3 regions of the Streptomyces sp. NPDC014891 genome follow, and region 1 is predicted to be linked to each of the others. Evidence: riboswitches for the same ligand, from Rfam matches in the RefSeq annotation. Region 1 holds a riboswitch; each other region holds the start of a gene.
The links. Region 1 has a riboswitch for thiamine pyrophosphate ahead of thiC (phosphomethylpyrimidine synthase ThiC). Riboswitches for the same ligand answer to the same signal wherever they lie in the genome.
Positions count from the first base shown of each region.

Region 1 (3,248 bases):
CCCCATGCTGCTCTGCGCGATGGAGAAGAGCAGCAGCAGCGGGAGGGCGGCACCCGCGTAGGCGAGCACCAGCGTGTTCACGACCGAGGCGATGTGGTCCCGGCCGATCCGGATGCCGGCCCGGTACAGGGCACGCGGCCCCATGCCCGGATCGGCCTGCTTGAGCTCCCAGACCGCCGACGTCTGGGTGACCGTGACGTCATCGAGCACACCGAGCGAACCGATGATCACACCGGCCAGGAGCAGGCCGGACATGTCGATCTCCGGGTACAGGCCGTGGATCAGGCCGGTGTTGTCGTCGGTGTTGCCGCTCAGCGAGGCCCAGCCGATGAACACCGAGCCGAGCAGGCCGATCAGCAGGAGCGAGATCAGCGTCCCCAGCACCGCGACCGAGGTCCGGGCCGAGAGCCCATGGCACATGTAGAGGGCGATCAGCATGATCGCACTCGATCCGACCACCGCCACGACCAGTGGGTTCGACCCGTCGAGGACCGCCGGCAGGATGAAGAACGTCAGGATGAGGAAGCTCACGACCAGCGCGACGAGGGCCATCACGCCTTTCATCCGGCCGACCAGCACGACGGCGACCGCGAAGATCCCGGCCAGCACCGCCAGCGGGAACTTGCGGTTCACGTCGGTCACCGAATACTGCAGGTCACGCGGCGCGTCGGGGGCGTAGGCAACCACCACGCCCTGGCCCTCGTGCAGTTGGCGCGGGGCGTCGGGCTGCACGATCTCGGTGAACGTGCGCCCCTTCTCCGGACCGCTGGTGACCTCGATCGTCGCCTTCCCGCACGTCCCCTCCTGCGACCTGACCGCCTCGCGCCCCTCCGGCGTCGAGGTGTCACCGGTGGGCGGCACCTGACCCGCGTTCACGGAGGCGCAGTCGACCTGCTGGACCGAGACGACCCTGCCCTGCTCGGTCTGCCGGTCGAAGCCGACGCCGGTGCGCTCGTGCGGGGGCGTGCCACCGGGCCACAGCACCACCAGCCCGACCACGACCGCCGTGGCGAAGGGGATGAGGATCGCGGCGATGACCCTGCGCAGATGCCGGGACACCGGGGTCGCGGGCCCGTGGCTGTGGCTGTGCCCATGGGATCCGTGTGCCGGACCGTGCCCGTGCGAGGCATGCGGCGCGGCATGCTCGTGGGGCCCGCGGTCGTGGTCGTGGCCGTGCGGCTCGGGGGTCTGTCGGGGGGAAGTCACCGACCGATCATCGCAAGAACGGCAGGGGCCCACTGTTCAGCACGCCAGGGATGACGCTAGCGTGGTGGCACCTTTGCACACGCGGGAGCTCGGAGCACCGGGCTGAGAGGGCGCTGATCACCGTACGCGCGTACCGATGTACGTACGGGAGGAGGCTGCGCCGACCGCCGAACCTGTTACCGGGTAATGCCGGCGTAGGGAGATCGGTCTCATGACCATTCAGGATGCACGCACGCCTGCCTCCGAGCAGAACGACACCTCTGCCGACGGCGCTCGCACGCCGGGCTGGCACAAGGGATACGTCCAGGGCTCGCGCCCCGACCTCAGGGTGCCGGTCCGCCAGGTGCACCTCACCAACGGCAAGGACGTCACGCTGTACGACACGTCCGGCCCGTACACCGACCCGGGCGTCGACACCGACGTACGCCGGGGCCTTCCGCCGCTGCGCGAGAACTGGATCATCACGCGCGGCGACACCGAGGAGTACGCGGGCCGGCCGGCCCGTCCCGAGGACGACGGCATCAAGCACACCTCGCCGCGCGGCGGGGGACTCAAGAACCTCGACGCGGTCTTCCCCGGCCGCCCGCGCCTGCCGCGCCGCGGTCGCGAGGGCCGGGCCGTGACCCAGCTCGCGTACGCCCGCCGGGGGGAGATCACCCCGGAGATGGAGTACGTGGCGATCAGGGAGAACGTCTCCCCCGAGGTCGTGCGCGAGGAGATCGCCGCGGGCCGCGCGGTGCTCCCGGCGAACGTCAACCACCCGGAGATCGAGCCGATGATCATCGGCAAGCGGTTCCTGGTGAAGGTCAACGCCAACATCGGCAACTCCGCCGTCACCTCCTCCATCGAGGAGGAGGTGGAGAAGATGACCTGGGCCACCAAGTGGGGCGCCGACACGGTGATGGACCTGTCCACCGGCCGCAACATCCACACGACCCGCGAGTGGGTCCTGCGCAACTCCCCCGTGCCCATCGGCACCGTGCCGCTCTACCAGGCACTGGAGAAGGTCGACGGCCGCGCCGAGGACCTGAGCTGGGAGATCTACAAGGACACGGTCATCGAGCAGGCCGAGCAGGGCGTGGACTACATGACGGTGCACGCCGGCGTGCTCCTGCCGTACGTGCCGCTCACCGCGCGCCGCAAGACCGGCATCGTCTCGCGCGGCGGTTCGATCATGGCCGCCTGGTGCCTCGCGCACCACAAGGAGAACTTCCTCTACACGCACTTCGAGGAGCTCTGCGAGATCCTCGCGACGTACGACGTCACCTACTCGCTCGGCGACGGGCTCCGCCCGGGGTCGATCGCGGACGCCAACGACGAGGCGCAGTTCGCCGAGCTGCGCACGCTCGGCGAGCTGAACACGATCGCCAAGCGGCACAACGTGCAGACGATGATCGAGGGCCCCGGGCACGTCCCGATGCACAAGATCAAGGAGAACATCGACCTCCAGCAGGAGATCTGCGAGGAGGCGCCGTTCTACACGCTCGGCCCGCTGACCACGGACGTCGCGCCCGCGTACGACCACATCACCTCCGGCATCGGCGCGGCCATGATCGCCTGGTGGGGTACGGCGATGCTCTGCTACGTCACGCCCAAGGAGCACCTGGGCCTGCCGAACCGCGACGACGTGAAGACCGGCGTCATCACGTACAAGATCGCGGCCCACGCGGCGGACCTGGCCAAGGGCCACCCGGGCGCGCAGGAGTGGGACGACGCGCTGTCGGACGCGCGCTTCGAGTTCCGCTGGGAGGACCAGTTCAACCTGGCGCTTGACCCGGACACCGCGCGCGAGTTCCACGACGAGACGCTGCCCGCGGAGCCCGCGAAGACCGCGCACTTCTGCTCGATGTGCGGACCCAAGTTCTGCTCGATGAAGATCTCGCAGGACATCCGCCGGGAGCACGGCGGCGACCTGAAGGCGGACGAGATCGAGGCCGGAATGGCCGCGAAGTCGGCCGAGTTCGCGGCGACGGGCAACCGCGTGTACCTCCCGCTGGCGGACTGACCCCCGCCGCCCGGCGACCACACCGGCCCGCGACCCC
Region 1 covers NZ_JBIBWF010000011.1:71,738-74,985, forward strand. Annotated here, with positions in the region: gene ACF09E_RS28665 (YibE/F family protein) at 1-1,206, opposite strand, end outside; TPP riboswitch at 1,278-1,424, shown strand; gene thiC (phosphomethylpyrimidine synthase ThiC) at 1,418-3,211, shown strand.

Region 2 (3,248 bases), on a different contig from region 1:
CCGTCTGCGACACTGGGGGAACCATGCCCAAGCCCGGAGAACTCACTTTCGTCGCCCCCCGCGGAGCCAAGAAGCCGCCGCGGCACCTGGCCGACCTCACGCCCGCCGAGCGGAAGGAGGCCGTCGCCGCGATCGGTGAGAAGCCGTTCCGCGCCAAGCAGCTGTCCACCCACTACTTCGCGCGGTACGCGCACGATCCCGCCGAGTGGACCGACATCCCGGCCGCCTCGCGGGAGAAGCTGGCCGGGGAGCTGCTGCCCGATCTGATGTCCGTCGTCCGGCACATCTCGTGCGACGACGACACCACCCGCAAGACCCTGTGGCGGCTGCACGACGGCACGCTCGTCGAGTCGGTGCTCATGCGCTACCCGGACCGGGTGACCATGTGCATCTCCTCGCAGGCCGGCTGCGGGATGAACTGCCCGTTCTGCGCGACGGGGCAGGCCGGGCTCGACCGGAACCTGTCGACCGCCGAGATCGTGCACCAGATCGTGGACGGCATGCGGTCGCTGCGCGACGGGGAGGTGCCCGGGGGACCGGCGCGGCTCTCCAACATCGTGTTCATGGGCATGGGGGAGCCGCTCGCGAACTACAAGCGGGTCGTCGGAGCCATCCGGCGCCTCACCGACCCCGAGCCGGACGGCCTCGGGCTCTCGCAGCGCGGGATCACCGTGTCCACGGTGGGTCTGGTGCCCGCGATGCTGCGCTTCGCCGACGAGGGCTTCAAGTGCCGTCTCGCCGTCTCGCTGCACGCCCCGGACGACGAGCTCCGGGACACCCTGGTGCCCGTTAACACGCGCTGGAAGGTCCGCGAGGTCCTCGACGCGGCCTGGGAGTACGCGGAGAAGTCCGGCCGCCGGATCTCCATCGAGTACGCGCTCATCCGGGACATCAACGACCAGGCGTGGCGCGGCGACCTGCTGGGCCGACTGCTCAAGGGGCGCCGGGTCCACGTGAACCTGATCCCGCTGAACCCGACGCCGGGTTCGAAGTGGACGGCCTCGCGTCCGGAGGACGAGAAGGCCTTCGTCGAGGCCATCGCCCGCCACGGCGTGCCGGTGACCGTGCGGGACACCCGGGGCCAGGAGATCGACGGTGCCTGTGGACAGCTGGCGGCCGCCGAACGCTGACCTTGTACTCTGAGGTCGAACACATCTCCATATTCCGACAGGGGAGCGCCACAGCGCTGAGAGTGCGGTCACCGTAGGACCGCAGACCCTCTGAACCTTGCCCAGGTCATTCTGGGTAGGAAGTTCGGTCGTTAACTCAAGCTGTTGCGCCCTGCCCGCGTCCGGTCCGCCGGTCGTGGGCAGGGCCGCGTCTCTTCCTGGTCACACCCAGGAGGAATCTCAGTGAGCACCATTCCGGTGAGCATCAAGAAGGCCGCCGCCGCCGCGCTCGTCGCGGCGCTCGGCGTCACCACCCTCGCCGCCTGCGGCGCGGACGACGCCGGCAAGGCGTCCGGCCCGTCCGGCGCGCCCGCGCCCAAGACCGTGACCCTCGTGAGCCACGACTCGTTCAACGCCTCCAAGGAGGTGCTGGCCGCGTTCACCCGGCAGACCGGCTTCACCGTCAAGGTGCTGAAGAGCGGCGACGCCGGCGAGGCCGTCAACAAGGAGATCCTGACCAAGGGCTCCCCGCAGGGCGACGTCTTCTTCGGCGTCGACAACACGCTGCTGTCCCGCGCCCTCGACAACGGGATCTTCGTGCCGTACGCCGCGAAGGGCCTCGACGGTGTCCCGGCCGCGTACCGGCTCGACAAGGAGCAGCGGGTCACCCCGATCGACTCCGGCGACATCTGCGTCAACTACGACAAGAAGTACTTCGCCGACAAGAAGCTGGCGCCGCCGGTGACCTTCGACGACCTGGCGAAGCCCGCGTACCGGGACCTGCTCGTCGTCGAGAACCCCGAGCGCTCCTCCCCGGGCCTCGGCTTCCTCCTCGGCACGGCCGCGAAGTACGGCGACGACGGCTGGCAGGACTACTGGAAGAAGCTCAAGGCCAACGGCGTCAAGACCGTCGACAGCTGGGAGCTCGCCTACAACCAGGAGTTCTCCGGCTCCGCCGGCGGCAAGCAGGCCAAGGGCGACCGGCCGCTCGTCGTCTCGTACGCCTCCAGCCCGCCGGTCGAGGTGCTCTACGCCGAGCCGCAGCCGAAGACCGCCCCCACCGGGGTGTCCACTGGGACCTGCTTCCGGCAGACCGAGTTCGCGGGCCTGCTGAACGGCGCGAAGAACCCCGAGGGCGGCAAGGCCCTGATCGACTTCCTGATCTCCAAGAAGTTCCAGGAGGACATGCCGCTCCAGATGTTCGTCAACCCGGTGGCGAAGGACGCGGCCCTGCCCGAGCTGTTCACGAAGCACGGCGTCGTGATCGACAAGCCGGAGACCATGGCGCCCGAGAAGATCGCCGAGAAGCGTGACCCGTGGATCCAGCAGTGGTCGTCACTCGTTCTGAAGTAGTCCCCGACCGCCGGGGAAGCGCGGCGCGGCTCGGCCTGATGGCCCTGCCCGTCGCCTTCTTCGCGCTCTTCTTCGCCTGGCCCGTCGTCTCGATCGTCGAGCGCGGGCTCCGGGTCGACGGGCTGTGGCGGTTCGGCCGGTTCGGCGAGACGCTGAGCCGGCCGGAGATCCTCGACGTCCTGTGGTTCACGCTCTGGCAGGCGCTCGCCTCCACCGGTCTCACCCTGCTGATCGCGCTGCCCGGCGCGTACGTCTTCGCGCGCTTCGAGTTCCGCGGGAAGGTGCTGCTGCGCGCCGTCGTCACCGTGCCCTTCGTGATGCCGACCGTCATGGTCGGTACGGCCTTCCTGGCGCTCGTCGGGCGCGGCGGCCTCCTCGACGAGCTGTGGGGCGTACGGCTCGACACCACGGTCTGGGCCATCCTGATCGCCCATGTGTTCTTCAACTACGCCGTGGTCGTACGGACCGTCGGCGGACTGTGGGCGCAGTTGGACCCGCGGCAGGAGGAGGCGGCCCGGGTGCTCGGCGCGTCCCGCTGGCGGGCGTGGCGGACGGTGACCCTGCCGGCGCTGGCCCCCTCGGTGGCCGCGGCGGCGCTCATGGTCTTCCTGTTCACGGCGAGCTCCTTCGCCGTCGTGGAGATCCTCGGCGGCTCCACGTACTCCACCCTGGAGACGGAGATCTACCGGCAGACCGTCGTCCGCTTCGACCTGACCACGGCGGCCGTCCTCACGATGCTGCAGTTCGCCGCCGTCGGCGCCGTCCTCGCCGTGCACGCCCGGGCCG
Region 2 covers NZ_JBIBWF010000005.1:63,257-66,504, reverse strand. Annotated here, with positions in the region: gene rlmN (23S rRNA (adenine(2503)-C(2))-methyltransferase RlmN) at 24-1,130, shown strand; TPP riboswitch at 1,160-1,270, shown strand; gene ACF09E_RS15610 (thiamine ABC transporter substrate binding subunit) at 1,368-2,462, shown strand; gene ACF09E_RS15605 (ABC transporter permease) at 2,501-3,248, shown strand, end outside.
Region 2: linked by a shared signal. The riboswitch ahead of ACF09E_RS15610 (thiamine ABC transporter substrate binding subunit) and the one ahead of thiC (phosphomethylpyrimidine synthase ThiC) in region 1 are both predicted to bind thiamine pyrophosphate.

Region 3 (3,248 bases), on a different contig from region 1:
TCGCCCTGGATGAAGGCGGCGGGCACCTGCAGGGCGTTGTTCTCTCCACGGCGCACGGCGATGAGCTGGCCTTCCTTGATCAGCTGCCGCACGCGCGTCACCTCGACATCGAGCATCTCCGCGATGTCGGGCACATAGAGCCAGGCGGGGACGAGCGCATCGATCTTCACGTCAATCTCGGTCACAGGACAAGCCTGCCATCCCGGACTGACAGCCGGTAGTCGGGCCCCGCGCGACCGCCGCCTCGAGGGGGACGGCGGGGCCCGATCGGCGGGACGCCCCCTACGCGACCGCCGCCTTGAGGGGGACGGCGGGGTCCGCGGCCCGGGCGGGGTCCACGGCGGTCCCGGCCTCGATCAGCTTCCGTCCCTGGGCCAGGTCGCGGGGGCGGCCCACGGCGAGCAGGGCCACCGGGACCCCGGCCCGGAGCCACAGCACGGACCAGGCCGGCTCGGCCGGGTCGCCGCGCCAGAGCAGCTCGTCCGCGTCGGCGTGGTGGCCGGCGAACTGGACGAAGCGGCCGAACTGCTCGGACCAGAAGTACGGGACGGGGTCGTAGGGGCCGGGATCCTCGCCGGCGTCCGCCCCGGCGATCGTCGCGGCGACGGAGCGGGGACCCTGCAGGGCGTTGTCCCAGTGGTGGACGAGGAGGCGCCGCCCGTAGCGGGCGGAGGGGAAGGAGGCGCAGTCCCCGACCGCGTACACGTCGGGCAGGCTGGTGCGCAGCCGCTCGTCGGCGGTGACGGCGCCGTCGGGGTCGAGGGCGATCCCGGAGCCGGTGAGCCATCCGGTGGCGGGGCGGGCCCCGATGCCGACGACGACCGCGTCGGCGGGCAGCTCGCGGCCGTCGGCGAGGACGACCCGTCCGGGTGCGCCGGGTTCGACCGTGTGGACGCGGGCGTCGGTGAGGAGTTCGGCGCCGTTCTCGCCGTACCACTCGGCCATGGGGGCGGTGACCTCGGCGGGCAGCGCTCCGGCGAGGGGGCGGTCGGCGGCCTCGACGACGGTGACGGCGCAGCCGGCGGCGCGCGCGGCCGTGGCGAACTCGGCGCCGATCCATCCGGCGCCGACGACCACGACGTCGTGGCGGCGCTCCAGGACGGGTCCGAGCCGGACGGCGTCGTCGAGGGTGCGCAGCAGATGGACGCCGGGGACGCCGTCGGTGCCGGGCAGGGTGACCGGCTGGGCTCCGGTGGCGAGGACGAGGGCGTCGTACGCGACGGGTCCGGCCTCGGTGTCGATCTCGTGGTCGGCGGCGCGCAGCCCGGTGACGTCGAGGCCGAGGCGGAGCTCGATGCCGAGCTCGTCGAAGTCCACGTCGAAGGCGGAGTCCTCGGCCTTGCCGAGGAGGACGGCCTTGGAGAGCGGGGGCCGGTCGTAGGGCTGGTGGGGCTCGGCCCCGATGAGGGTCACGGGGCCGGTGAAGCCCCGTTCCCGCAGGGCGACGGCGGTCTGGACGCCCGCCATGCCGGCGCCGACGATCACGACGTGCTGCTGTGCCTGCTTCTGCTCGCTCACCCGACCACCTTACGCATCTGACGGACCGTCAGGAAGGGAGGGGTCTGCGCCCGGCCCGGAGCGGAAGCTAGTGTGTCGGGCGTAAAGCACTCGCGGGAGCCCGGACGCACCGGGCTGAGAGGGAGGCTGGGACGGCCTCCGACCGTACGAACCTGATCCGGGTCATGCCGGCGAAGGGAGGGGCTGGACGCCCATGCGTTCTTCCGAAGTCCACACGCCAGAGGAGCACGCGCCAGAGGTCCGCGCGGCCGCGGACCACGCGCCGGGAGCCGGGACGCCGGACGCCGCAGGACCGCCTGCCGCGCGGCCCGCCGCCGGAACGTCCGACGCCGGGCCGTCCGACGCTGGACCGCCCGCCGCCGGGCCGTCCGACGTCCGCGGGAGCGACGTCCTCGTGGTCGGGGGCGGGATCATCGGCCTGGTCACGGCCTGGCGGGCCGCCCTGCGCGGCCTGCGCACCGCCGTGGTCGACCCGGCCCCCGGCGGCGGCGCCGCCCACGTGGCGGCCGGGATGCTCGCCGCCGTCACCGAACTGCACTACGGCGAGGAGACCCTCCTCGGGCTCAACCTCGCCTCCGCCGCCCGCTACCCCGCGTTCGTCGCCGAACTGGAGGAGGCCACCGGCCACGACGTCGGCCACCGCGCCTGCGGCACGCTCGCCGTCGCCCTCGACGCCGACGACCGGGCCCATCTGCGCGAACTGCACGCCCTGCAGAGCCGCTGCGGACTCGCCTCGGAGTGGCTCAGCGGCCGCGAGTGCCGCCGGCTGGAACCGATGCTGGCCCCCGGGGTGCGCGGCGGGCTCCGGGTGGACGGCGACCACCAGGTCGATCCGCGCCGGCTCGCCGCCGCGCTCCTCGTCGCCTGCGAACGGGCCGGAGTGGTCTTCCACCGCGCCCTCGCCGAGCGCCTGACGGTGCGGCGGGACCGGGCGCACGGTGTCGTGCTCGCCGGGGGCCGGGAGCTGACGGCCGAGCAGGTCGTGCTCGCCGCCGGCAGCCTGAGCGGCCGCCTCGCGGGCGTGCCCGACGAGGTGCTGCCGCCGGTGCGCCCGGTGAAGGGCCAGGTGCTGCGGCTGCGGGTGCCCGCGCCGTACGCCCCCTTCCTCTCCCGGACGGTCCGGGCCGTCGTCCGGGGCAGCCACGTCTACCTGGTGCCCCGCGAGAACGGCGAACTCGTCGTCGGCGCCACCAGCGAGGAGCTCGGCTGGGACACCACGGTGACGGCGGGCGGGGTGTACGAGCTGCTGCGCGACGCCCACGAGCTGGTCCCCGGGCTCACGGAGCTGCCGCTGACCGAGACCCTGGCGGGCCTGCGCCCCGCGTCCCCCGACAACGCCCCGCTGCTCGGCCCCACCGCCCTGCCCGGGCTGCACCTGGCCACCGGCCACTACCGCAACGGGGTCCTGCTCACCCCCGTCACCGGCGACGTCATGGCCGAGGTGCTCACCACCGGCGCCCTCCCCGACGAGGCCCGCCCCTTCACCCCGCGCCGGTTCTCCGCCGCGCCCGCCCCCGTACGTCAGGAGCAGCCCGCATGAACGTGTCCGTGAACGGAGAGGCCCGCGTGCTCTCCGGCCCCGTCTCCCTCGGCGCCCTCGTGGCGACGCTCACCAAGGCCCCGTCCGGGGTCGCCGCCGCCCTCAACGAGACGGTGGTGCCGCGCGGGGCCTGGGAGACGACGCTCCTCGGCGAGGGCGACCGGGTCGAGATCCTCACCGCGGTCCAGGG
Region 3 covers NZ_JBIBWF010000009.1:69,084-72,331, reverse strand. Annotated here, with positions in the region: gene ACF09E_RS24945 (Rv2175c family DNA-binding protein) at 1-185, opposite strand, end outside; gene ACF09E_RS24940 (NAD(P)/FAD-dependent oxidoreductase) at 283-1,467, opposite strand; TPP riboswitch at 1,601-1,714, shown strand; gene thiO (glycine oxidase ThiO) at 1,712-3,058, shown strand; gene thiS (sulfur carrier protein ThiS) at 3,055-3,248, shown strand, end outside.
Region 3: linked by a shared signal. The riboswitch ahead of thiO (glycine oxidase ThiO) and the one ahead of thiC (phosphomethylpyrimidine synthase ThiC) in region 1 are both predicted to bind thiamine pyrophosphate.